DNA from 3 places in the Modestobacter sp. URMC 112 genome. Region 1 is predicted to be linked to each of the others. Evidence: riboswitches for the same ligand, from Rfam matches in the RefSeq annotation. Region 1 holds a riboswitch; each other region holds the start of a gene.

Region 1 (7,054 bases):
CGCGCGGATGGCCGCGGTGCTGCACCGGGCCGTGTGGGGCGGGGTCGCCAAGCCCGCCGACCCGGTCCAGGTGACGCTGGCCGGACGGCGGTACCGGGTCCCCGAGCAGCGGCTGCGGCGCTACGTCGACGACCTCCGCCGGTCGGGCACCGGGTCGTCCGACGGCCAGCAGGTCGTCCACTACGCGGCCGGGCGGGAGCGGCTGGCCATGGCGGTCGCCGAGGACGCCCGGCGACAGAAGGAGGCCGGCGGCGGCAGCCCGACCGACGCCGAGACCCGGAAGGCCGCCCGCAGCCCGGAGGTGCGGGCGTTCTGCGACGCGGTCTGGCCCGCGGTGGACGCCGCCGCCCTGGTGGCCGCCCTGCTCGCCGACCCCGACCGGCTGGCCCGGGCGGCCCGGGGCGTGCTGACCGAGGAGGAGCAGGCGCTGCTGCGCCGGCCCGCGCCGCCGCGCTCGGTGCGGGCCGCCCGGTGGAGCGCGGAGGACGCGGTGCTGGTCGACGAGGTGGCCGGGCTGCTGGAGCGCACGGCGGGGTACGGGCACGTCGTCGTCGACGAGGCGCAGGACCTCTCCCCGATGCAGTGCCGGGCGGTCGCCCGCCGGCTGGCCGCCGGGTCGCTGACGGTGCTGGGCGACCTGGCGCAGGCCACCGGTCCGTGGTCGAGCGCGGACTGGGCGCAGACGCTGGCCGGGCTGGGCCGGCCGGACACCCCCGTCCGGCCGCTGACCCGCGGGTACCGGGTGCCCGGCGAGGTGCTGGACTACGCCAACCGGCTGCTGCCGGTGATCGCCCCGGGCCTGCCGGCGGCCACGGCCACCCGGCGGGACGCCGGCTCGCTGGACGTCCGCCCGGTGACGGCGCTGGCCGAGGTGCTGGCCGACGTGGTCGCCCGGCTGGCCGCGCTCCCGGGGTCGACGGGCGTGGTCTGCGCCGACGCCGACGTGCCCGCGGTGGTCGGCATGCTCGCCGTGGCCGGGCTGGAGGTGCCGGCGCTGACCGACGACGGGTCCGCCCCTGCCCGGCTGGCCGTGGTCCCGGCCGGGCTGGTCAAGGGGCTGGAGTTCGACTCCGTGGTGGTGGTCGAGCCGGCGGCCATCGTGGCCGCCGAGCCGCGGGGCCTGCACCGGCTCTACGTGGCGCTGACCCGGGCGGTCAGCCACCTGGTGGTGCTGCACCGCGGCGAGCTGCCGGAGCCGCTCGTCGATCGGTGAGAGCACTGCTCTCGACAGGTGCCGGGCCCGCGCGTACGGTGCTCACATCCGAGAGCGGTGATCTCATCAGGAGGCGGCGATGGCCATCGGGGTGGCGTGGGTGAACGCGGGGCTGGCGTTCCTGCTGGAGCTGGTCGCGCTGGGCGTGCTCGCCTGGGGCGGGTGGCGGCTGGGCGGGGACGGCGTCCTGCGCGTCGTGCTGGCGGTCGGCCTGCCGGTGGCGGCCGCCGTCCTCTGGGCGGTGTTCGCGGCTCCGCACGCGACGGTCCCCTCCACGGCCGGGCGGCTCGCCGTGCAGGTCGCCGTCCTCGGCGGTGCCGCGCTGGTGCTGGCCGTCGGGCTGTCCCCGCGCTGGGGCGGGGGCCTCGCTGCACTGGTCGCGGTCAACCTGGTCCTCGCCGCCCTGCTGCCGACCGTGGGGACGACGCCGGCAGGGTGACCGGCTCAGCGGCGCGCCCCGGCGGCCGGTTGCCGCTCGCCGGCGCCGGCGTCGTCGGCCGGGTCGTCGCGGCGGAGCCGGGCGTCCAGGGCGAGGGTGAACAGCCAGCCGGCGATCACCACCAGGTGCAGCAGGAACAGCCAGAAGCCCAGCGCCACCGCGCCGCCGACGACGACCAGGCCGCCGAAGGGGGCGCCCAGGTCCAGCGGCAGGGCCAGGAACAGCACGAACCCCTGCAGGAAGCCCGACAGGCTGGCCGCGGTCAGCAGCGCGCCGACGACGACCGCCGACCAGCGCAGCCGCCCGGCGGCGACCACCCGGAACCCCCACACCAGCGGCACGGTGAGGGCGGCCAGCACCGAGTAGTAGCCCACCGCGAAGCCGCCGACCGCCGCCCAGGCGCCGGGCCGCTGTGCCAGGTCGGCGAGCTCCCGTCCGGCCAGCAACAGCGGGTAGAGCAGCAGCGGCGCCACCACGACGAGCGGCAGGGCCAGCAGCCGGCCGCGCCACGCGGTGAACCGGTCGTGCGCCGGACTGAACCGGAGCAGCGCCCGGCGCAGCCCCTCCCCGTAGAGCGAGATCGGCAGCAGGCTGAGCACCGCGTTCAGCGGGCTCAGCGTCACCCCGGCGTCCACCAGCCGGGCCAGCGCGTCCGGGGCGCCCAGCTCGGCCGGCAGCACCTCGGCCAGCCGCCCGGCCAGCGAGCGGACCGTCCCGGCGCTGGTCAGCCAGGCGGTCAGGCCGAGGGACAGCACCAGCAGCGGGACGACGGCGATCCCGGCGTAGAAGGTCAGCCCGGCCGAGATCAGCGCGGTGTCCCGGCCGCGCAGCTGGGCCCGGATGGCGCGCCACAGTCCGCCGGCCTCCGTCCGCACCCAGGCTCCCCGCACCGGCCCATGGCACCAGGTCCGGGCCGCTCGCGCCCACCGGAGCCGGCGACCGGGGGTCAGCGGCCGTCGAGCAGGTGCCGGGCGGCGGCGAAGCCGCCCAGTCCGCTGACCGCGCCGCCGCGCACCGTCCCGCCGGAGGACGCCGCGACCACCCGTGGGTGCGGCGTGGCCACACCCCACCCGCCGGCCTGCTCCGGGTCCTCGGCCACCGGCCAGGACAGGTCGCCGTGGAAGATGTGCCCGCCCGGCATGGCCAGGCTCGCCTCGACGTCCAGCGGGGAGGACGCCTGCAGACACGGCCGCCCGTCGGCGTCCCGGGCCAGGCAGTCGGCCAGCGGCTCGGCCAGGTGCGCGTCCAGCTGGGCCACCACCCGGCGGACGGCCTCGTCGCGGGTGCCGACGGGGTCGGCGCCGAACAGCTCCGCGGGCGTGTACAGCCCGAACAGCGTGAGCGTGTGCAATCCGGTGTCGCCGACGATCGAGGGGTCGGTGAGCGAGTGGCAGTACACCTCAAACGGGATGACGTCGGGCAGCCGGCCGGCCCGGGACTGCTCGGCCGCGGCGTCCAGCTGCCCGGCGGACTCGTCGACGTGCGTCGTCCCGGCGAAGGCGGTCGCGGGGTCGGCGCCCGACCGCAGGGCCGGCAGCCGCCGCAGCACCATGTTGACCTTCAGCTGGGAGCCCGACGGGCGCGGCCGGGCCGGCAGCCCGAGCAGCTCGTCCAGCACCGCGGGCGCGGCGCCGGAGACCACGTGGCCGGCGTCCACGGCGTGCTCGGTGCCCTCGTCGTCGGTCCAGTGCACGGTGACGCCGTCGGCCCGGGTCTCCAGGGCGGTGACGGTGGCCCCGGTGCACAGCTCCGCGCCGGCGGCCCGGGCCGAGGCGGCGATCGCCCCGCTGACCGCGCCCATGCCGCCGACGGGCACCCGCCAGCGGCCGGTGCCGTTGCCGACCAGGTGGTAGAGGAAGCAGCGGCCGGCCAGGCCGTCGGCGGCGTGCAGGTCCGCGGCGGTGCCGATCAGCCCGTCGGTCAGCGCGATCCCGCGGACGTCGTCGTCGCCCAGGTGCGCACCGACCACGTCGGCCAGCGGCCGCTCCCGCAGGTCGTGCCACAGCTGCGGGTCGCGCAGCCGCCGCACCAGCTCGGCCTCGGCGAGCAGCGGCTCGGTCAGGGTGGGCGCGAGGTCCTCGGCCAGGGTGGTCAGCCGGCCGTAGAACCGCTGCCAGCCGGCGAACTCCGCGTCCGACCCGGTCAGCTCCCGGAACGAGGCCGCCGTCGCCGGACCCTCGTCCCGCTCGACCAGCAGGCCCCGGGCCCGTCCGCCGCGCCGGAGCGGGGTGTAGGAGGCCACCGCGCGGTCGACCAGCCGGACGGGCAGCGCCAGGTCCGCCACGATCCGGTCGGGCAGCAGGCTGACCAGGTAGGAGTACGCCGACAGCCGGACGTCGACGCCGGGGAACACCCGGCTGCTGACCGCGGCGCCGCCGAGCACGCCCAGCCGCTCCAGCACCAGCACCGACCAGCCGGCGCGGGCGAGGTAGGCGGCGGCCACCAGGCCGTTGTGCCCGCCCCCGACGACGACGGCGTCGTAGCCGGTCACCGGCCCTCCCGGACGGCCAGCCGGCGCCGGAAGTACAGCGACCAGTCCTGGTCCGGGCGCACGTAGTGCCCGAACGCGCCGGTGCGGGTGTACCCGGCGCCGGTGTAGAGGCCGACCGCCTCGGGCTGGCCCGGGCCCAGCTCGAGGAACAGCGTGGTCCACCCGCGCTCCACCGCGACCGACTCCAGGCCCTCGAGCAGCAGCCTGGCCAGGCCGCGGCGCCGCGCGGCCGGGACGACGTACATCCGCTTGACCTCCGCGCTGTCCGGTCCGAGGGCGCGCAGTGCGCCGCAGCCCACCGGCGTCCCGTCGTCGTCCACCGCGACCAGCACCACGGCCACGTCGGTCGCCGACGGGGGAACGCCGGGCTCGCTGTCGGGACCGTAGCGTCCCCGCAGCTCGGCCTGCTGGGCGGCGGTCAGCTGCCGGACGACGGGGTCGTCCCAGCCCGCGGAGGTCAGGTGGGGCACCAGCTCATGGTCCCGGGTCCGGCGTGACCCGCTGCAGGAGTCCCCAGACGAACTCGGCGCAGGCACCGGGCAGGTGCACCTCCCAGCGGGTGACCACGTCGGGGTCGACGTCGACGGCGCCGGGCAGCGCCGCGACGTCGGCCACGACGTGCTCCCACACCCGCAGGTCGCCGGGCCGGGCGGCCGGGACCGGGGAGCCGGGAGCCCGGACCAGCTCCTCGTGCAGCACCGGCCCGTCGGGCGCGGCCAGCACCTGCCACCGCAGGTGGGGCCACAGCGGCAGCGGCCAGCGGTGGACGACGAGGTCCAGGTCGCCGAAGGGTGCGTCCTCGACCTCCTCGGGCGGGCCGAGCACCGCTGTGCGAAGAGTCACACCGCGGGGCGCCCGGGGGGAGTGCTGCAGGGCCTGCCACCGGGTGTGTGCCGCGTGCGCCTCGGCCCGGTCGGCGCCGAGCCGGGGCAGTGCCTCGAGGACCAGGTCAGGTCGCGTGTCGGCCATCCGGCGGAGCAGCACGAGGCAGAACTCGCGCCGCGCCAGTCCTCGCACCCAGCGAGCCTGTCACCCCGCGTGAGCGTGTCTTCGCGCACCCTCGGGATTTCTGCACAAGTCGGCAGCCCCGGTTTGTCACAAGTCCGTCACGCACCTACCGTGGGCGCGTCCGGACGGGTCGTTCCGTCACCTACCGGGTGACGACCGACCGGGCGCCGCCGAACCACCGTGTCAGTGCTCCCTGCTGGCCAGATGGACCGGGGACCCACCGCAGTACTGGGGTGAAGCACGTCGGCTCGACAGAGCCGAGGTGCCGGGCGTCTTCCCGCCCGAACCCGTCAGCTAACTCGGTAGGCGGCACGTGGAAGAAAGGAAAAACCCGCCGAACATGGCGAGTTCGCTCTCTGCTGCCCGCCACCGGGCGTTCACCGGCCGCCGGGTGCTCGTCACCCTCGCCGCCGCAGCCGGCGTCGCAGTCACCTCCTTCCCCGCGGTCGCCGCACCCGAAACACCGGAGAACTCCCAGGAGGCGGCCGCGCTGGTCGCCGCCCGGGCGCACGACCTCGAGGTCGTGACCGAGGACTTCAACGACGCCCGCGTGCAGCTCGAGGCCCAGCAGGCCGAGGCCGCCGAGGCCGCCGAACAGGTCGAGGCCGCGGACGCCGCCGTGGGCGACGCCCGCGACAAGGTCCGCGAGGTCGCGCGCAGCGCCTACACCGGCGACCAGCTCAGCACCCTCCAGGCGATGCTCACCAGCGGGTCGGCCGATGAGCTGCTCGACCGCGTGGGCACGCTGGACACCATCGCCCAGCACAACAACGGCGTCCTCGGCGCGGCCCAGGAGGCCACCGAGGCGGCCGCGGCGAGCAAGGCAGCCGCCGACCAGGCCGCGGCCGAGGCGAAGGCCCAGGTCGACCGGGTCGCCGCGCAGCAGACCGCGCTGCAGTCCCAGATCGCCGAGTACCAGGCCGACCTGGCCCGGCTCACCGCCGAGGAGCAGCAGCGGGCCGCCGAGCTCGCCGAGCGGCAGCACGCGGCCGCTCCCGCCGACGACCGCTCGGCACCGGCCGCCTCGCGGTCGACCACCCGGCAGCAGGCCGCTCCGCCCCCGCCCGTAGCGGCTGCCGGCAGCGGTGCCGCGCGAACCGCCGTGGACACCGCCATGGCCCAGCTGGGCGACCCCTACGTGTGGGCGGCCGCCGGTCCCAACGCGTTCGACTGCTCCGGCCTGACCCAGTTCGCCTTCGCCGCGGCCGGCGTCAGCCTGCCGCACTCCAGCCGCGCCCAGGCGGGCATGGGGAGCCCGGTGCCGCTCAGTGCCCTGCAGCCCGGGGACCTGCTGTTCTTCTACAGCCCGGTCAGCCACGTGGGCATGTACATCGGGAACGGGCAGATGGTGCACGCCTCTACGTCCGGGCAGCCGGTGAAGATCGGGTCCATCAACAGCATGGGCAGCCAGCCGTTCGCCCGCCGCATCGCCGGCTGAAGGACCCCCTCGCCCCCCGCCGCTCGCACGCTCGCGGCGGGGCCCTGCAAGGGGGCCTGTCGTGGGCCGCACGACACCGGAGCCCCGGTCGCCTCGTGGCGGCCGGGGCACCGTCGTGTCCCGGGTGCGTGCACGGTCACACCGGCCGAGCGGGCACCATCGGTCGCGGCTCGTCCCACCGACCCCCCGAGGACCCGATGACCTCCCTGCTCGCACCCCGCACCGTGGCCGGGGTCTTCCGCGCCGTGGCCGTCGCCGAGGCCGTCTCCTGGGCGCTGTTGCTGGCCGGCATGTTCGTCAAGTGGGTGCTGCGCACGTCCGAGGTCGGCGTCCAGGTGTTCGGCCCGGTGCACGGCGCGGTGTTCATCGCCTACGTGCTGGTGGCCCTGGTCGCCTGGCGCGTGCTGCGCTGGACCCCCGGGACGGCGCTGCTGGCACTGGCCGCCTCGGTGCCGCCGTTCAGCA
Region 2 (7,054 bases), 1.5 Mb from region 1:
CACTGGTCCGCCGTCCACGGGTGGTGCTCGCCGACGAGCCGACCGGCGCGCTGGACGTGGAGACCGGCCGGTCGGTGATGGCGCTGCTCGCCGAGGCCACCGCCGCCCAGGGCGCGGCGCTGATCACCATCACCCACGACCTGGGGGTGGCCGCGCTCGCCGACCGGCGGCTGCGGCTGGAGGCCGGTCGGCTGTCGCCGCTGGAGACCGTCGCGGCGGAGGTCGTCCCGTGACCGGCGTCCTCGGGGTGCTGGCCGAGGCGTGGAGCGAGGTCCGGGTCCACAAGGCGCGGGTCGTGCTGTCCCTGGTGGGGGTGTTCCTCGCCGTCTTCGCCATGACGTCGGTGACCGCGCTGGGCCTGATCGTCGCCCAGGTGCAGCAGGAGCAGGCCGAGCGGGGGGCCGGCCGGGCGGCGACCATCGGGCTCAGCGCCTACGACCCGGCGACCGGCATGCCGCCGGACGCCGGGGCGTGGGACACCGCCGTCGGGGGCCTGCTGGACCGTTACGGCGTCACTGCCTACGCCACGGTCAAGTACGGCGAGGGCCTGTTCCGGCTGCCGGGCGGCACGCAGAGCCTGCAGGTGATCGAGGTGTCGCCGTCCTACGGGCCGCTGCACCGGATCGAGCCGGTGGCCGGCCGCTGGCTGCGCGAGGGCGACCGGACGGCGCTGTCCCCGGCGCTGGTCGTCAACGAGTTCATGGTGGACATGCTGGGCGGCGGTGAGCTCACCGAGCCCCGGACCGTCGTGCTGGGCGGGCCCCGGCCGCTGACCGCCACGGTGGTGGGCGTCATCCGCGACGGCTACCCCCAGCCGACGGTGTACCGGGTGGACCGCTCCGGGATGGACGCCGCCGCGGCGTCGTCGGCCGACCCGTTCGCCGGCCAGCCGCCGTCCCTGGAGCTGTGGGTGCCCGAGGACCAGGCCGACGCGGTCATCGCGGCCGTGCAGAGCGACCTGCCGCTGCTGCTGCCCGGGCTGGAGGTGCAGGCCTTCCGGCAGGACTCGCCCGGCCTGGCCGACGCCCTGGACACCCTGCGGCTGGCCGTCCGTGGAGTCGGGGCGGTGGTGCTGCTGCTGGGCGGGCTCGGGGTGTTCAACGTCGGGATGATGGCGGTCCGCCAGCGGATCCGGGAGATCGGCATCCGGCGCAGCTTCGGCGCCACGTCCGCGCGGGTCTTCAGCGCCATCATGCTGGAGAGCGTGGTCGCCACGGTGCTCGCCGGACTGGCCGCGGTGGCCCTGGCCGTGGTGGTGGTCCGCAACCTGCCGCTCGCGGACTGGCTGAACGGCGGCATCCCGATCGCCGACGAGCCCGGCTTTCCGGTGCAGGCCGCCGTCGAGGGGCTGGTCGCTGCGGCGGGGGTCGGCGCGCTGGCCGGCCTGCTGCCCGCGCTGCTCGCCGTGCGGGTGAAGGTGATCGACGCGATCCGGTTCTAGGTGGAGGACCCCCTCGCCCCCACCGCTCGCACGCTCGCGGTGGGGGACGAGGGGGTCCTTCGACTCACAGCGTCAGCTGCTGGCCCACCTGGATGGCGTGCGGGTTGGGCACCGTGGCGCTGTTGAGCGCGTGCAGCTGCTGCCACGTCGTGCCGTGCGCCGCGGCGATCTTCCCGAGCGTGTCGCCGGCGACCACCGTGTAGGTGCCCCCCGACGCCGCGGGGGCAGCGGCCGGTGCCGGGGCCGGTGCCAGCGCCGGTGCCGCGGCCGGCGTGGTGCCGGGGCGCAGCTGCTTGCCGCAGGTCGGCCAGGCGCCGACGCCCTGCGTCTTCAGGACCCGCTCGGCGACGGTGACCTGCTGTTCCGGGCTGGCGAGGTCCGCCCGGGCGGCGAACTCGCCGCCGCCGTGGCCGGTCCACGTCGAGGAGCTGAACTGCAGCCCGCCGTAGTAGCCGTTGCCGGTGTTGATCTGCCAGTTGCCACCGGACTCGCACTGGGCGACGGCGGTCCAGTCGTACTCGGACGCCGATGCCGGGGCGGCGAGCACGCCGATCCCGACGGCGGCGGTGCCGAGGGCGACCGTGCCGGCGCGCAGCGCCGTGCGGCGGGCATGGCTGAGGGAGAGCTTGGACATGGGTGATCCTCCGATCACCGCCTGCGGGGTTAGCTGTCGGGTTCGGGCGAATCGGTGCCCGGCCGCCGCGTCCTCGGAGAGGGCACGGTGCGGCTTCACCCCGAGACGCGCGTGCGCGCGTCGATAGGTGGGTTCCCCGCCCCCGTCCTGGGTGGTGTCGGAGTCAGGCTGCCGGCGGACGGGGTTGGGCGGTCCGGTGCCTCACGCCCGTCCGGTACGGCCCGGGCGCGAACCCACTGTGAACGAGACTCGCCGGTTCCGCTTCTTCTGCGGCGTCCCCTCCGGGCATCGGCCCAGGACGGCGCGCGACAGGCCGGGCCGGGAACGCCGCAGCGTCCCCGGCCCGTGACCACATGTGACGTGCCGCGGGAGTCCGGACGCCCGTATGGCCCCGTCCAGGGCACTGCCCCGAGCCTGCGAGGGGTGGGGAGGACGGGGTCCTTCAGCGGACGAGCAGCGCCACCGGCAACTGGGTGAGCAGCTCGCCCACCGGTGCGCCGGAGGCGTCGGACACCACCCGGGTGCCGGTGAGCAGGTCGCGCCAGGCACCGGTGGGCAGCTGCAGGGCGGTGTCGCCCCACCCCGTCCCGGCCAGGTGAACCGGCCGCCGGGTCACCACCGTCACCGCGGCGCCGCGGTCGAAGGCGACGACCGACTCGGCCGCGGTGCCGGTGGCCTGCACCGGGGTGTAGCCGCTGAACGCGTCCGGGGTGTCCCGCCGGTGCCGCAGCGCCCGGGAGACGACCAGCAGCTTCGCGGCGCCGGTGTCGTCCACCGGCGGCACCCAGCCCTCGTCGAGCCGGGCCAGCAGCGAGCGGCGCAGGCCGTAGTCGACCGGACGCCGGTTGTCCGGGTCGACCAGCGAGAGGTCCCACAGCTCGGTGCCCTGGTACACGTCCGGGACCCCGGGCATGGTCAGCTGCAGCAGCTTCTGGGACAGCGAGTTCGACCGACCGGCCGGCGCGATCCGCTCGACGAACCGCTCGATCTCGGCGTGCGTCGTCGGGTCGTCGAAGGCGGCGTCGACCAGCGCGTGCAGCTGGTCCTCGAACTCCTGGACGGGGTTGGTCCAGGTGGTCGAGGTGCCCGCCTCGCGGGCGGCCTTCTCGACGTAGCCGTGCGCCCGCTCCCGGGACAGTGGCCAGGCCCCGACCAGGTTCTGCCACACCAGGTGCGCCAGCGACCGGTCGGCCAGTGGGTGCCGGTCCAGCCAGCCGCGCACCAGCTGCGCCCACTCGGTGGGCAGCTCGGCCAGCACGGCCAGCCGGGCCCGGACGTCCTCGCTGCGCTTGGTGTCGTGCGTCGACAGCGTCGTCATCGACTCCGGCAGCCGCTGCGCCCGCAGCTGCTGGGCGGCGTGGAACTCCTCGACCGTCGTCCCGAACCGGGCCGGGTCGCCGCCGACCTCGTTGAGCGCCACGAACCGGGCCCACCGGTAGTAGGCGCTGTCCTCGACGCCCTTGGCCATCACCGGACCCGACGTCTGCTCGAACCGGGTCGCCAGCTCCGTGCCGGCGGCGCCCAGCAGCGGGTGCAGGGCGTCGACCGCGTCGGCGAGGTCCGGCCGCCGCTCCCGGACCGCGCGCACCGTCCCGTCCAGGTGCTCGCGGCCGTCGGGGAGGTAGCTGCGGTACACCGGGAAGCTGGCCAGCAGCTCGGCCAGGCCCTCGGTCAGCTCGGCGGGGGAGACCCCCGGCAGCTCGCCGACGATCCGCGCCAGCCGGGCCACCTCCGAGCCGAGGATGCCGTCGGTCACCTCGCGCTTGCAGTCGTGCACCAGCTGCGCGTAGTCCACCTGCTTGCCCGCCAGCTCGGTGTCCAGCGCGGTCAGCGCCGCTCCGCCGGCCGGGTCGACCAGCACCTCGTCCACCTCGGCGAGCGCGTCGTACCCCGTCGTCCCGGCTGCTGCCCAGCTGGCGGGGAGCTGCTCGCCGGGTTCGAGGATCTTCTCCACGACCGTCCAGCGGCCGCCGGTGGCCCCGGCCAGCCGGTCCAGGTACCCCTTCGGGTCGGCCAGGCCGTCGGGGTGGTCGATCCGCAGCGCGTCGACGGCGCCGGACTCCACCAGCCGCACCACCAGCTCGTGCGTGGCGTCGAAGACCGCCGGGTCCTCGGTGCGCAGCCCGGCGAGGGTGTTGATCGCGAAGAAGCGGCGGTAGTTCAGCTCCGAGTCCGCCCGCCGCCAGTCGACCAGGTCGTAGTGCTGCCGGTCGTGGACGGCGACCGGGTCGTCCCCTGCCTGCGCCGTCCCCGGGGCCACCGGGAACCGGTTGTCGTAGTAGTGCAGCTCCCACTCGCCGTCGACCTGCACCAGCTCCAGCTTGGGCAGGTCGTCGCCCGAGCCGAGCACCGGCACCCGGACCCGGCCGCCGCCGAAGTCCCAGTCGACGTCGAAGGCGTCGGCGTGCGCGCTGTCCCGGCCGTGCTTCAGCAGGTCCCACCACCAGCCCGACTCGTGCGCGTCGGACACGCCCATGTGGTTGGGCACCAGGTCCAGCACCAGGCCGAGCCCGGCGTCGTGCAGTGCGGCGACGAACCGGTCGAGGCCGGCCTGCCCGCCGCGCGACTCGTCGATGTGCGCGTGGTCGGTGGTGTCGTAGCCGTGGGTGCTGCCCGCCGCGGAGCGCAGCAGCGGGGACGAGTAGGCGTGGGTCACCCCGAGGTCGGCCAGGTAGCCCGACACCGCCGCCGCGTCGTCCAGGGTGAAGTCGGCGGTGACCTGCAGCCGGTAGGTGCCGGCCGGGACCCCCCGGCGGCGGTCGCCGCCGGAGGCCCCAGGAGTCGGCCCGGTCATGCCGTGGCGCGCAGGACGACGGTGGCCCGGGCGGCCAGGGTCAGCCGGTCGCCGGACTTGACCTCGACCGGCTCGACCTGGCCGAGCTCGGCGGTGTCCACCACGACCGTCCAGCCCTCGGCGTACTCGGCCGGGGGCATGGTGAACTCGATCGGCTCGTGGTACGCGTTGAACGCCAGGTAGAAGCAGTCGTCGACGATGTCCTCGCCGCGCTCGTCGGTGGAGCGGATGCCGTGCCCGTTGAGGTACATGGCCAGCGACTTGGCGTGGCCCGCGTCCCAGTCCTCGCCGGTCATCAGCTCGCCGCCGGGGGTCATCCAGGCGATGTCCTGCACCGGGTCGCCCTCCTCGCGGGCCACCGGCCGGCCGTGGAAGAACCGCCGGCGGCGGAACGTCGGGTGGTCGGTGCGCAGCTTGGTCACCAGCTTGGTGAACTCCAGCAGGCCCTCGTCGACGTCGTCCCAGTTGATCCAGGTGAGCGGGGAGTCCTGGCAGTAGCCGTTGTTGTTGCCGCCCTGGCTGCGGCCCAGCTCGTCGCCGTGCAGCAGCATCGGCACGCCTTGGCTGAGCATCAGCGTGGCGATGAAGTTGCGCCGCTGCTGGGCGCGCAGGGCCAGGATCTGCGGGTCGTCGGTCTCGCCCTCGACGCCGCAGTTCCAGCTGCGGTTGTGGCTCTCGCCGTCGTTGTTGCCCTCGCCGTTGGCCTCGTTGTGCTTCTCGTTGTAGGAGACGAGGTCGTTGAGCGTGAAGCCGTCGTGCGCGGTGACGAAGTTGATGCTGGCCACCGGCCGCCGCCCGGAGTGCTGGTAGAGGTCCGCCGAGCCGGTGATCCGCGATGCGAACTCGCCGATGGTCGCCTCCTCGCCCCGCCAGAAGTCGCGGACGGTGTCGCGGTACTTGCCGTTCCACTCCGTCCACAGGGCGGGGAAGTTCCCGACCTGGTAGCCGCCGTCACCGATGTCCCAGGGCTCGGCGATCAGCTTCACCTGGCTGACGATCGGGTCCTGGTGGCACAGGTCGAAGAACGCCGACAGCCGGTCGACCTCGTGGAACTGGCGGGCCAGGGTGGAGGCCAGGTCGAATCGGAAGCCGTCGACGTGCATCTCGGTGACCCAGTAGCGCAGCGAGTCCATGATCAGCTGCAGCGACTGCGGGTGCCGGACGTTGAGCGAGTTCCCGGTCCCGGTGGTGTCCATGTAGTACTGCTTGTCGTCCTCGACCAGGCGGTAGTAGGCGGAGTTGTCCAGGCCCTTGAAGGACAGCGTCGGGCCCATGTGGTTGCCCTCGGCGGTGTGGTTGTAGACCACGTCGAGGATGACCTCGATGCCCGCCTCGTGCAGGGCGCGCACCATGCCCTTGAACTCCTGGACCTGCTGGCCGCCCTCGGTGCTGCTGGCGTACTCGTTGTGCGGGGCGAAGAACCCGATCGTGTTGTAGCCCCAGTAGTTGCGCAGGTCCTTCTGCTGCAGCGTGTCGTCCTGCACGAACTGGTGCACCGGCATGAGCTCGATCGCGGTGATGCCGAGTTCGGTGAGGTACTCGATGACGGCGGGGTGGGCGATGCCGGCGTAGGTGCCGCGCAGCTCCTCGGGCACCCGCGGGTGGGTCATCGTCAGGCCCTTGACGTGGGCCTCGTAGATGACGGTCTTGTGGTAGGGCGTGCGCGGCGGGCGGTCGACGCCCCAGTCGAAGAACGGGTTGACGACGACGGACTTCGGCATGTGCGCCGCCGAGTCGTCGTCGTTCTTCGCGCCGGACCCGAAGCGGTAGCCGAAGACCGCCTCGTCCCAGTCGATCTCGCCGTCGATGGCCTTGGCGTAGGGGTCGAGCAGCAGCTTGTTCGGGTTGCACCGGTGGCCCTGCGCGGGGTCGTGCGGGCCGTGCACCCGGAAGCCGTACTTCTGTCCGGGCTGGATGCCGGGGAGGAAGGCGTGCCAGACGTGGGCGTCCATCTCGGGGAGCCGGATGCGCTCCTCGTTGCCCGCGTCGTCGAAGAGGCACAGCTCGATCTTCTCGGCCACCTCGCTGAAGACGGCGAAGTTGGTGCCCGTGCCGTCGTAGGTGGCGCCGAGGGGGTAGGCCTGACCGGGCCACACCTGGGTGGTCATGGGTGGTGTCTTCCTCCTGCAGTGGCGGCCCCTCGTCAGGGGCCGGGGAGCGTGCCGCAGGCGCGGCGGGCGGAACT
Region 3 (7,054 bases), 1.2 Mb from region 1:
CCGCTCGGCCGGCGAGCACGACCTCCCGGAGAGCCTGGTCCGGCAGCGCCGCCAGGCCGAGCACGACCGCCGGGTCGCCGTCGCCGCGGCCGGGCAGGACGAGGCCCAGCAGGCACTGGACGCCGTCCTCGCCGAGCGCGCCCGGCTGGAGGCGTCCTGCCGGCAGCGCGCCGAGATGGCCCGCTCCCGGGTCCTCCGCTACGGCGACCACACCCGCCGCCAGGCCGCCCTCTACCGCCGCGCCCTCACCCGCGGCCACCCGGACGCCGAGGTGCTGGTGAATCGGTGGCAGACCGAGCTGTGCCCGGCGCCGTCCTGGGTCACCGCCGACGCCATCGAACCCTCCCGCGACATCGGGGTGGCCGCGTGACCCGGCGACCCGGGGACGACGCCCCGCACCGGCCCGCCCATCCGCAGCTGCCGCCGCGACTGTCCGCCGTCGACGCCCGCGAGGCCGTGCGCAAGGCGGTCACCGAGCTGCACGCCACCGGTGCGCTGGACGCCGGCAACGCCGACGTGCTGGACGGCTGGCTGGACTCGCTGCGCCCGCAGTGGCACGCCCACCAGACCCTGGACGGCACCGAGCAGGCCGCCGTCGCCGAGCGGGGGGTGGGCACGGCCGAGGCCGCCGCGGTCGCCGCCCGGCAGCGCGCCGCCGTGGCGCAGGCGGAACTCGCGCACACCGAGCGCCTGGTCGCCGCCTACGAGCGGGCGCTGCTGCCCGACACCGGACCGGAGGAGACCGAACGCCGCTCACGCCGTCCCGACCTGGAGCGGCTGGAGGGGCTGACCTCGAGCCGGTGGTCCGCCCGCGCGCTGCTCCTGCTGCTCCCGGTGGTCGCCGCAGGTGACCTCGTCACCTTCTACATGACCCTGGCCGGGCTGCTCCGCGAGGACGCACTGCTCACCTGGGTGCTGGTCGGCTCGTTCACCTTCGCCTCGGTCGCCGTCCTGCACGCCGCCGGGCACACCGCGAAGAACCTGCGGGAGGGGCAGGGCGGGCTGGGCCGGGCCTGGATCGCGCTGATGGTGGCCGCCTGGGCCGCGCTGGGCGGGATCGCCTTCTACGTGCGCACCCAGTTCGTGCCGACGGCGCCAGCGGGTGCCGGGGCGGGGTTCGGCGCCGACGCGGCCGCCGTGGCGCCGACGGGCCCGGACCCGATGCTGTCCGCGCTGCTGCTCGGCGGTCTCTACCTGGCCTCCGGCGTCCTGGCGTTCTGGATCGGCTTCTCCGGCCACCGGCCGCGGATGACCAGCTACCAGAAGCTGCGCGCCGACCTGGTCCGCTGCCGCGCCGAGGCCGGCGCCACCGAGCGCCGGGTGGTCTCGGCGGAGGCGGCGGTGACGACCGCCCGGGCCGAGCAGGAGCGGACGGCGCAGCGCACCGCGGAGGCCGCGCGGAGCATCGACGCCGAGATCGCCGAACTCAAGCAGCTCGCCCGGATCCACCTGGCCGGCCTGCTGGGACAGCCGGCCGCCACCAACGCCGTCACCACCGCCGGCCCGCCGGCCGGCGCGGCCAGCCCGGCCCCGCCCTGGGGCTCGGTCCCGGTGCGGGTCAACGGCTCCGCCCGGCCGACGACGGCCGGCTGACCGCAGCACCCATCGAGAGGACCCCTGTGCGTTCCCGCTCCCCCCTGTGCCGTCTCGCCGTGGCGAGCGGCGCGCTCGCCGTCGCCGTCGGCCTGACCGGCTGCGCGGAGCCCGCCGCGCCCACCGGCGGGCTCGCGCTGGTCGTCGGCGCGCGCAGCAACATGCCGGTGGTGAGCGTGGACGGGGCCGCCGCGGCCGCGCTCGAGGGGGCTCTCGGCGCGCAGTCGGACCTGTCGCTGGTGGTCGCCGACGGCGCGCCGTTCGAGCTCGACGCGTGGCCGCTGCAGGTCAGCGACGAGAACGCGCAGGCCGCCGACGCCGACCGCGCGGCGCACCGGGCGCGGATCAACCAGCACCTGACGACGGCCGCGGCGCGGACCCCGGAGGTCGACCTGCTGACCGCGCTGGAGCTCGGCGCCCGGTCGGTCTCCTCGGCCGCCGGCGGGCACACCCTCGTCGTCGTCGACTCCGGGCTGTCCACCGTCGCGCCGCTGGACTTCACCGGGCCCGGCCTGCTGGACGCCGACCCGGCCGAGCTGGCCGCCAGCCTGCAGGACGCCGGGCAGCTGCCCGACCTGACGGGCGTGGACGTGGTCTTCCAGGGCCTCGGCGACACCGCCGACCCGCAGCCGGCCCTCGGCCGGGCGCAGCGCGCCAACCTGGTGGCGATCTGGACCGCGGTCGTCCAGGCCGCCGGGGCGGACGGCGCCCGGGTCGAGGAGGCACCGCTCGGCGGGGCCGCCGCGGCCGGGCTGCCCCCGGTCAGCGTCGTCCCGCCGGGCAGCAGCGTGCAGTGCACCGCCGGCACGGTGGTGCTGACCGGCGGGGACGTCGCCTTCGCCCCGGACAGCGCCGCCTTCGCCGACCGTGCGGCGGCCTCGGCCACGCTGGAGCCGATCGCGGCGCAGATGGCCGACGGGGAGCTCACCGCCACGGTCACCGGGACGACGGCCCGGGTCGGCGACCCGGCCGGGCAGCGGGCGCTGAGCCTGCAGCGCGCCCAGGCGGTGGCCGACCTGCTCGTCGACCTCGGCGTCCCGGCCGGCTCGCTCACCGTCGTCGGCCTGGGCAGCGAGTTCCCCGGCTACGTCCCCGACTCCGACGCCGCCGGCGCGCTGGTCCCGGCCGCGGCCGCGTCGAACCGCAAGGTGGTCCTCGACCTGGCCGGCGCGTCGGCCGACGTCACCTGCGCCCTGGGCTGACGGTGGACCGGCCGGACGGTCCCCGGCCGCCGGCCCCCGGCGTCCGCGGGTTGCTGTCGGTGCTGCTGGTGGTCGGGCTGTCCCTGGGTGCCGCGCACCTCGCCGGTCCGCCGTCCGTCGGCGGAGCCGCCGAGGCGGCGGGGGTGCCGACCCGGCCGACGCCGGGCGTCGGGTCCGCGGACCGTCCGCTGGGCACGCCGCTGCCGGCACCGCCGCAGGGCGGCGTCCACGGGTTCGTCGCGCTCCAGGACGACGGCGTCACCCCGGTCGGCTACGACCCCTGCCGCCCGGTGCACTACGTCGTCCGTCCGGACAACGCGCCGGTGGGCGGGCAGCAGGTGCTGCACGACGCGGTGGCCCGCGTGGCGGCGGTCACCGGCCTGACGTTCGTCTTCGACGGCCCGACCGACGAGGCCTCCGGCGCCGTGCGGGAGCTCTTCCAGCCCGACCGGTACGGCGACCGGTGGGCGCCCGTGCTGGTCTCGTGGCAGACCGAGGCGGAGAACCCCGAGTTCGCCGGCGACGTCGCCGGGGAGGCCGGCAGCGTCCCGGTGTCCGTGCCCGGGAGCCCGAAGGTGTTCGTCAGCGGCCTGGTGGACCTGGACGCCGCCGCGTTCGCCCGGGTACTCGCCGAGCCGGACGGCGTCCCGCGGGCCCGGGCGATCGTGCTGCACGAGCTCGGCCACCTGGTCGGGCTGGACCACGTGAGCGACCCGGGCCAGCTGATGTACCCGGAGACCGGGGTGCTCGACCTCGCGCCCGGTGACCTGACCGGGCTGGCGCGGCTCGGTGCGGGGGCGTGCGTCCCGGAGGTGTGAGGGCCCTGTGAGGATGGCGCGGTGCCTCCTCCCAGCGCCGGGATCCTGCTCTACCGGCTGAGTCCCGCGGCCGGCTGCGAGGTGCTGCTCGGCCACATGGGCGGGCCGTTCTGGGCCCGCAAGGACGACGGCGCCTGGTCGATCCCCAAGGGCGAGCACGGCCCGGACGAGGAGCCCGCCGACGTCGCCCGCCGGGAGTTCCAGGAGGAGCTGGGCTCGCCCGTGCCGGCGTCCGAGCTGCTGCCGCTGGGCCGGCTGCGGACCTCCAGTGGCAAGCTGCTCACCGTCTTCGCGGCCGAGGGCGACCTCGACGCCGCGACCACGGTCAGCAACACGTTCCCGCTCGAGTGGCCACCCCGCTCCGGCCGCGTCCAGGAGTTCCCGGAGATCGACCGGTCGGCGTGGTTCCCGGTGGCGGAGGCACGGACCAAGCTGGTCAAGGGCCAGGTGCCCTTCCTCGACCGGCTGCTCGCGCACCTGTCCGGCTCCGACGGCCGCGATGGGCCGCCGGAGCCGGACGGCTGACGCCTCAGACCAGGCGGCGGGCGATGTTGAAGCCGTACATCGCGTCCACGCTGGAGACCTTGACGACGTCCCCGGCGGTCGGCGCGTGCACCATCTGCCCGCCGCCGACGTAGATGCCGACGTGGCTGACCGGGCTGTAGAAGAACACCAGGTCACCGGGCTGCAGGTCCCCCCGGGCGACGGGGGAGCCCATCGTGGACTGGACCCGCGACGAGTGCGGGAGGGAGACCCCCGCCGCGGCGAGGGCGAACTGCGTGAGCCCGGAGCAGTCGTACGTGTGCGGGCCGGCGCCGGCCCAGACGTAGGACTTGCCCTGCTGGGCCAGGGCGGTGTCGACCACGGCCTGCGCCGCGGAGTTCGGGGCGGCCACCGACGCCGACGCGACGGCGTCGCCGGTCGGGGCAGGGGCGGACGCCTGGGCGGTGAGCGGGGTGAGCAGCACCCCGGCACTGGCGACGAGAGCGATCGCTGCTCGACGGCCGGGGCGGGAGGGACGACGAGCAGGGGACGTGCGCATGGTCGTCATGGACGACGGGATCTCCTTGTTCTCCGCAACCGCCTACCGAGTTAGCTGACGGGTTCGGGCGGGGAACTCGCCCGGCGCTCGGCACTCGTGCCGGCAGCGCTTCACCCCAGTACTGCGGTGGGTCCCCGGTCCGGGCGTCGGCTCGCTGAGTACGGCTGGAGCCCGGTTCGGCGGTGTCCGGCGGGTGTCACCTGGAACGGCGACGACGGGACCCGGCGGACGCGACGACGGTAAGTGCCGTCTGGGAGTTCGCCGAGCGCACCATGCGTGCTCGCTCGGTTGCTCACGGTAACTCCCCGAGGTGCTCGGGAGGACGACTCGCCGAGCGGTACCTGCGGCTACTCCCGACGGTCCGGAGACGCCAGGGACCGGCGGTGCGCGAGGAGGTTGCGCGCTACATCTGTCCTGTCCTGCGCGAGTCCGAACCGTCGGTCAGTGATCCAGCACGTCCAGCGGCGTAACGACGGTCACTGACGGGCGAGTCTCAGCGACTCCTCGCCGGATCTGCGTTCTCGTCCCAATTGGGTGGCTGGAAGCCACGAGAGCGCGGATCTCACCCGGTGTCGGAAGCCTGCTCAGGTCTCCTCGTCCACGGCGTCCAGATCAAAGCGGGTTCTGTGGCCGTTGGAGGACCCGGCCTCGTCCCACTGGCCGTCCTCGCCCCGCCGGAAGTAGACGGAGTACGCGTAGTCGCCGTTGACGAACAGGTTCACCGCCGCCCGACGGGTCGACACGACCACCGAGTCCACCCGGGCGTCGGCCGCCGCCGACCAGTCCGCCAGGGCGAGGCGCACCAGCCGCTGCCGGTCGGCGTCGTCCACCCGGTCCTGAGGCTCCACCGTCGCAGATTAGGGCAGGTGTCGTCGCCGGATCAGCTGCGTGGCAGGCTCTGGCCGTCGGGCAGGGTGCGGCCGCTCAGCAGTGCCAGCAGCCGGCCGCTGTCGGCGCGCACGGCGTCGCCGCTGCCCCAGCTCCAGTCGGCGTCCTCGGCCTCCAGGCGGACGCCGGCCAGGTCGATGCCGAAGAACGCGCCGCCGGCGGCGGTGAGCTGGTCGAGCACCGCCACCACGGCCTCCGTCGGCGCGACCGCCGGCCGGTCGAGCGCGACCGTGACGTCCAGGGAGTGGATGACGGCGTGGCTCAGCGCACCGGCCGCGCCCCCGCCCGGCGGCTGCCACGCGTGCAGCACCGGGGAGCGCAACGCCGCCAGCAGGTCGGCCTCCGGCAGGGAGCCGTCGCGCGCCGCCACGGTGTTCGACAGCACGGTGAAGTCCCCGCCGGCCGCCGCCATCTCCGCGCCGAACTGCTCGGGTGTCAGCCGTGCCGGCATCGTCACGTGCGCGACCACGTGCCGGACCTGCCACCCCTCGCACAACGACGGGGCGTCCCAGGCCCCCGCTGGCGCGGAGGCGAGCGCGTCGGCGAGGCCGTCGCAGGTCGGTGCCACCCAGGTCTGCAGATCCCTCACGGTCGTTCCTCTCGGGTCAGGCGGGCGAGGTGCTCCTCGAGCGCGTCGAGCGAGCTGAGGAAGCCGGCACGGGCCTCGGGCGAGCGCATCGCCTCGGGCACGTGCCGCTGGCGGATGACGATCTCGGTGCTGCCGTCGCCGAGCTCGGTGAGCGTGCTGGTCGTGTGCACCCCGGTGGCCGGCTCGACCCAGGCCAGCCGCTCGGGCGCGACGACCTCGGTGAACGCAGCCACCATCCGGTGGCTGCCGGAGTCGCCGACCATCAGGGTCTCGAACCGGCCCCCGACGCGCAGCTCGACGACGATGCCGTCCAGCGGGGTGGTCGTGCCGCGCGGACCCCAGAACTGCGTCAGCTCCGCCGGCTCGGTCAGGCACCGCCACACCAGCTCGCGCGGCGCGCGGACCACCCGCCGGGAGACCAGCTCGTCGGCGCTCACCGCGGGCCGCCGTCCTGAACCCGGGCCAGGTGCGCCTCGAGCCGGTCCATCCGCTCCGCCCACGTCCGCCGGCTGTCCTCGATGAAGGACACCGCGGCCTCCAGCGCCTGCGGTTCCAGCCGGCACGGGCGGGTCTGCCGGTGCCGGCCCCGGCTCACCAGGCCGCACCGCTCGAGCACCCCGATGTGCTGGGAGACGGCCTGCAGGCTCATCGCGTACGGGGCGGCGAGCTCGGTGACCGTCGCCTCGCCCTCGCTCAGCCGGGCCACGATGTCCCGCCGGGTGCGGTCGGCGAGCGCGGCGAACATCGCGTCGAGCCGCTCGTCGTCGAAGGTGACCGCCACGGGGTTACTCAAGCACCTGCTTCCTCAAGCGTCAACTTGAACAACCGTCACGCGGCGCTGATCAGGTTGCCGGCCGGCTGCCGGGTCACCCGGCTGGCCCGCACCGCGTGGGCCAGCGCGACCTCCAGGTACGGCAGCAGC

What was found. A riboswitch is a leader RNA that binds a small molecule or an ion and turns the genes downstream of it on or off. The one in region 1 is predicted to bind cyclic di-AMP.
Region 2: linked by a shared signal. The riboswitch ahead of ACWIX6_RS09270 (LysM peptidoglycan-binding domain-containing protein) and the one ahead of ACWIX6_RS02270 (NlpC/P60 family protein) in region 1 are both predicted to bind cyclic di-AMP.
Region 3: linked by a shared signal. The riboswitch ahead of ACWIX6_RS07745 (C40 family peptidase) and the one ahead of ACWIX6_RS02270 (NlpC/P60 family protein) in region 1 are both predicted to bind cyclic di-AMP.

What each region holds. Positions count from the first base shown of each region.
Region 1 covers NZ_CP199957.1:481,831-488,884, forward strand. Annotated here, with positions in the region: gene ACWIX6_RS02240 (HelD family protein) at 1-1,213, shown strand, start outside; gene ACWIX6_RS02245 (YrdB family protein) at 1,293-1,652, shown strand; gene ACWIX6_RS02250 (YhjD/YihY/BrkB family envelope integrity protein) at 1,658-2,527, opposite strand; gene ACWIX6_RS02255 (phytoene desaturase family protein) at 2,599-4,143, opposite strand; gene ACWIX6_RS02260 (GNAT family N-acetyltransferase) at 4,140-4,613, opposite strand; gene ACWIX6_RS02265 (hypothetical protein) at 4,618-5,160, opposite strand; cyclic di-AMP (ydaO/yuaA leader) riboswitch at 5,310-5,475, shown strand; gene ACWIX6_RS02270 (NlpC/P60 family protein) at 5,492-6,589, shown strand; gene ACWIX6_RS02275 (DUF3817 domain-containing protein) at 6,787-7,054, shown strand, end outside.
Region 2 covers NZ_CP199957.1:1,973,662-1,980,715, forward strand. Annotated here, with positions in the region: gene ACWIX6_RS09260 (ABC transporter ATP-binding protein) at 1-233, shown strand, start outside; gene ACWIX6_RS09265 (ABC transporter permease) at 230-1,441, shown strand; gene ACWIX6_RS09270 (LysM peptidoglycan-binding domain-containing protein) at 1,506-2,075, opposite strand; cyclic di-AMP (ydaO/yuaA leader) riboswitch at 2,079-2,242, opposite strand; gene treY (malto-oligosyltrehalose synthase) at 2,518-4,869, opposite strand; gene glgX (glycogen debranching protein GlgX) at 4,866-6,977, opposite strand.
Region 3 covers NZ_CP199957.1:1,633,391-1,640,444, forward strand. Annotated here, with positions in the region: gene ACWIX6_RS07720 (hypothetical protein) at 1-370, shown strand, start outside; gene ACWIX6_RS07725 (hypothetical protein) at 367-1,593, shown strand; gene ACWIX6_RS07730 (OmpA family protein) at 1,653-2,795, shown strand; gene ACWIX6_RS07735 (matrixin family metalloprotease) at 2,798-3,613, shown strand; gene ACWIX6_RS07740 (NUDIX domain-containing protein) at 3,635-4,138, shown strand; gene ACWIX6_RS07745 (C40 family peptidase) at 4,143-4,664, opposite strand; cyclic di-AMP (ydaO/yuaA leader) riboswitch at 4,681-4,817, opposite strand; gene ACWIX6_RS07750 (hypothetical protein) at 5,240-5,503, opposite strand; gene ACWIX6_RS07755 (maleylpyruvate isomerase family mycothiol-dependent enzyme) at 5,536-6,132, opposite strand; gene ACWIX6_RS07760 (SRPBCC family protein) at 6,129-6,569, opposite strand; gene ACWIX6_RS07765 (ArsR/SmtB family transcription factor) at 6,566-6,925, opposite strand; gene ACWIX6_RS07770 (DUF4011 domain-containing protein) at 6,961-7,054, opposite strand, start outside.